2 regions of the Sphingobium sp. RS1 genome follow, and region 1 is predicted to be linked to the other one. Evidence: riboswitches for the same ligand, from Rfam matches in the RefSeq annotation. Region 1 holds a riboswitch; the other holds the start of a gene.
The links. Region 1 has a riboswitch for thiamine pyrophosphate ahead of ACNHGR_RS13625 (DUF2065 domain-containing protein). Riboswitches for the same ligand answer to the same signal wherever they lie in the genome.

Region 1 (2,203 bases):
AAGGCGCTCAGCGGCACCGCCGCCAGCGATCCTGCCGGCACGGTCACGCCGCCGCTTTGCCAGGCTTCGCTGGTCTGGATCAGCACCTGTCCCTGCACCATGCCCTGCAACTGGCTTTTGGCGGGCAGGGGCAGCCTCTTCACACTTTCCCCGGTGACGAGGTAAGTCTCGTTGCCGAAGAAGGTGACGCCACGATAGAGGAACGCTGCCCGGTTCCCCGACCCGTCCGACAGCAGCATCGGGAAGGTGCCGACCTGATCGCCCGGGCTGCCGCGATAGATTTCCTGCGCGGCCGACAGGGGCTGGCCGCGCTTCAATATCTTCACGACAAAGGGGTAGCCCGATTTGGTCATGCTGCCTTCCCCCCAGTCGCGGGCGATCAGCAGCCTATCCTTGTCGAGCCAGGCCTCATTCTGCTTGGACGTGGGAATATCGAAGCCGCCCTGCACGAATGTGCCCGTCACCAGGTCGAACTCGCGCAATGTCACGGCATCCTCGCCGCCATCCGACAGGTTGAGCAGCGCATAGCGTTCCTCGGGATCGAGGATGGTCGCACCCTTCCACACCCATTTCCTGCCGTCCGCCTTGGACAGGGCGTCCAGATCGAGCACGGTCGTCCAGTGCGGCACGTCGGTCGCATAGTCGGCTTGCGACGTATAGCGCAATATGCCCTGCGGATGATCGGCATCGCGCCAGAAATTATAGATGCGGCCGTGGATCAGCATCGGCATGGCGATTCGGTCCTTGGCCGATGCGATGGCCAGTGCGTCCTTATAATAGCCGGCATAGCGCGGATCATTTTGGAAGGCGGCGACCGTCGCCCTATTCTCTGCCTCGACCCACTGCATCGCGCGCGGCCCGGTCCAGTCCTCCAGCCAGATGAAAGGATCATCCGCCGGGGCGGGAGCGGGGGCAGGGGGCGCACCGGCCCCGGTCAGCATCGCGGCAGTCACCAGCAACATCATCCTTTTCATGGGCTATTTCTCCCTTTGCGGCATCATCCGCCCGCGCCGGTATCGCCGCCGCAACAGCGCGCCCGCGACCAGCAAAGGGAACGCGGCCAGCATCAGCAGGCTCCCCAACAGGCTGGGCGACCAGCCCGCTATGCTGTGCAGGCCAAAGGCGGCGGGCGCCATCACCAGCAGGAAACCGAGCGTCAGCAACCACAGCCCCCAGCGGCGCGGCCGCACCGCCACCATGCGCATTTCATGACGCCAGGCCTTGCGGCCAGCCTTGGTCGAAAGATCGGGGGGCGGGGTATCGAACATAAGCTGCTGGACCTTGTGCCGTTTCGCCCCTATCCTGTCCAGCATCCCCGGGGGACCGCGCACAGGCGGTTGAGAGGTGGCTGATGTGGCCACGACCCGTTGAACCTGATCCGGCTGACACCGGCGTAGGGAGGGAACGGCTCTGAGCAACCAGCAGTCCGCGCCCGCCCTGCGTCTTTGAAAAGAGACGAAAGAGAGGCGGCCCATGGATACGATTTCCGTTCTGACGCTGCGCCTGGCCGAGATTTTCGGCCTCTACATGATCGTCGTCGGCCTTGGTGGCCTCGCCAGTCCGCCGCGCTGGCGGGCGGTGATGGACGATCTCAACCGGTCGCCGGGGCTGGTCGTGGCGCTGGGCTTCGCGGTCTTTGCGGTCGGCGGCACCCTGGTCCTGATTCACAGCATCTGGACCGATCCGCTCGCCATTATCGTCAGCCTGATCGGCTATGTCGCGCTGATCGAGGGCGCGACCCTGCTCGCGGTGCCGGGGCCGCTCATCCGCATCGGCCACTGGTCGACCGGCTTCATCCGCGCCTGGGCCAGCATCGCCCTGATCCTCGGCATCCTCCTCTTCCTCGCCGGCCTCACCGGCCGCGCCACCCTCATCGTCTGAAAGGCAAATCCATGGCAGATGTCCCCGCCCGCACCGAGATGCCCGAAGCCGAAGGCTTCAATGGCCGGCAGGCCGCAATGCGCGTCACCACCGGCCCGATCCGTGGCTCGAAGAAGATTCATGTCGGCCCGCGCAAGGTCGCGATGCGCGAAATTCATCTGGAGCCGGGCAGCGGCGAGCCGCCGGTACGCGTCTATGACACGTCGGGGCCGTACACCGATCCCGATGCGCATATCGACATCATGGCGGGCCTCCAGCAATTGCGCCGCGACTGGATACGCGAACGCGGCGACGTTGAAGAATATGACGCGCGCGCGATCAA
Region 2 (2,203 bases), on a different contig from region 1:
GGAAATATTGGTCTGACCGCGCGCTTCCAGTGTCTCGCCGGTCATCGCGGTGATGGCGAGCGGCGTATCCTGCAATTTCTGCGACTTGAACTGGGCGGTGACGATGATGTCCGCCGCCGCCGGAGCCGTATCGGCCCGTGTCTGGTCTGGCGTTCCGGCATCCTGCGCCCATGTGGTCGGCGCTGCCGCAAGGCAGGCCAGCACGGTCAGGCTGGAACCCAATAATGTCTGTCTGTTGGTCACTATATCCTCCCCATTTGTATGCTTATGATACAATATAGTCAAAATTCTGCCGTTCGTTTCTTGATGTATTGCAACGGTCAGAAGAACCAGATCTGCACTAAAGATTATATATTCAATTGTTAAGGTGGAGCATTGACCGATATGTCAATGGTATATGAATGCTGATCGCTGCACGGCGATTGTTTGCATCAATGTCATGCACAGGTAAATATTTCGCATTTCGCGACAATATCATCCTCTCCTCCCGTCAGTTCTTCATGCTGCGTCTCACTGCGCATTTGATGATCGCTGACAACTATTCATATATACGGAATATTCTGAAATGTGAAATGATATTTGTCGTCCGTGCAATGATGTGCAAGATTTTGAAATATATGTAATTATTTGCGATCCGGAATGCTCCTGAGGTACGACCGCATAGACGGCTCACACTTTAGCGGGGGAGGGCGCGCTGGTGGACACATGCAATTGATGCCTGTCGTCATAGCGTATCCAGCAGGCGAAACCATGCCCGCATTGCGAATGGAGCCGCACTATCTCGCTATGGTCGAAGCGGTATAGCTGGCCGGCATCGTTGATTTCGATCGTGTCGACGCTCTGGAAATCGACCGGGGCGAATGGCACAGCCTCTCGTCCGCGCTTGATCGTCACGCCATAGCGCGATCCGCCCTTGAGGTAAGTCAGCGCGATATCGTGCGAACTGTCATTCTTCCATCGCGGATGGATCGGGCCGCACCCCTGAAGCAGGGTCATGGTTGCGATCATGCTTGCCAACATGGCCATGCGTTTCAAATGCGATCTCCAGGCGTTACGGAATGGTTCGCCTCTCCTTGGAATCGCGCTTTGCGGTAAGCTTTCTATCGATTGGCCCCTGCATGGTCGATTTCGCATTAGCCGACGCTGAACGCAATGATGGTGTAATAAGACTTTCCAACTCGCATTTCTGCGCCTAGAGGCGCTGCATCCCCGGGGGGCCGCTGACGCGCGGCTGAGAGGTGGTTGGCAGACCACGACCCGCTGAACCTGATCCGGCTGATTACCGGCGTAGGGAGGGCAAGGCGGCGCGTTCGTCAGTCCCTCCATGTGGAGTGGACGTGAGACGATGACGATATATGCGACTTTGGTTGGACGGGCTGCGCTGGCGACCGCGATGCTGTTTGTGGCGCCCGCCGCGTTGGCGGCAGAGGGTGATGAACAGGATCGCGCGACCATAGAGGTTACGGGCTATCCCGATCCGCAGGGCCTGCTGCCCGACCAGACCGCGCCCAAGGCGGTCAGTTCCATCGCCGAAGCCTTCATCAGCAAGCAGGCGCCGACGCTCAACGCCTTTCAGCTGGTCAATCTTCTGCCCGGCGCGAATGTGTCGTCCAGCGATCCCTATGGCCTGTCCGCAACGTCCAGCCTGACGCTGCGTGGGTTAGGGCAGGACCAGATCGGCATATTGCTGGAAGGCGCGCCGCAGAACGACATCGGCTATTATTATGCCTATCCCTCGCAATTCGCCGATGCTGAGAATGTGCGGCGGATCGCGCTGGCGCAGGGCGCGGCCGACATCGACGCGCCGGTCGTCGCGGCGGCGGGCGGGACGCTGTCGCTGACGCTGAACGATCCCAAGGCGGCAATGGGCGGCATCGTCAACCTGGCGGTCGGTTCCTACGACCAGCGGCGCGCCTTCCTGCGGTTCGACACCGGGGAGATCGGCAATAGCGGGCTCAAGGCGTTCATTTCCTATTCCAACAACCGCGCCGACAACTGGCGCGGCGCGGGCTATGACAAGCGCCAGCATATCGACGCGAAGCTGCTGCACGAATGGGGCGCGGGCAATCGTGCCAGCCTTGCCGTCTCCTACAATGACGCGATCACGTCGACCTATCCCAGTCCCACCATGGCGGACTGGCAGGCGGGCGGACGCGGCTTCAACTTCACGAAACGCTATACCGATGGCGACACCGGCTATTGG

Region 2: another riboswitch for thiamine pyrophosphate. It lies ahead of ACNHGR_RS20900 (TonB-dependent receptor); the one in region 1 lies ahead of ACNHGR_RS13625 (DUF2065 domain-containing protein).

The regions. Positions count from the first base shown of each region.
Region 1 covers NZ_JBLZXE010000002.1:2,444,271-2,446,473, reverse strand. Annotated here, with positions in the region: gene ACNHGR_RS13635 (prolyl oligopeptidase family serine peptidase) at 1-974, opposite strand, end outside; gene ACNHGR_RS13630 (hypothetical protein) at 978-1,268, opposite strand; TPP riboswitch at 1,307-1,417, shown strand; gene ACNHGR_RS13625 (DUF2065 domain-containing protein) at 1,474-1,881, shown strand; gene thiC (phosphomethylpyrimidine synthase ThiC) at 1,893-2,203, shown strand, end outside.
Region 2 covers NZ_JBLZXE010000003.1:174,215-176,417, forward strand. Annotated here, with positions in the region: gene ACNHGR_RS20890 (TonB-dependent receptor) at 1-243, opposite strand, end outside; gene ACNHGR_RS20895 (hypothetical protein) at 670-996, opposite strand; TPP riboswitch at 1,201-1,311, shown strand; gene ACNHGR_RS20900 (TonB-dependent receptor) at 1,394-2,203, shown strand, end outside.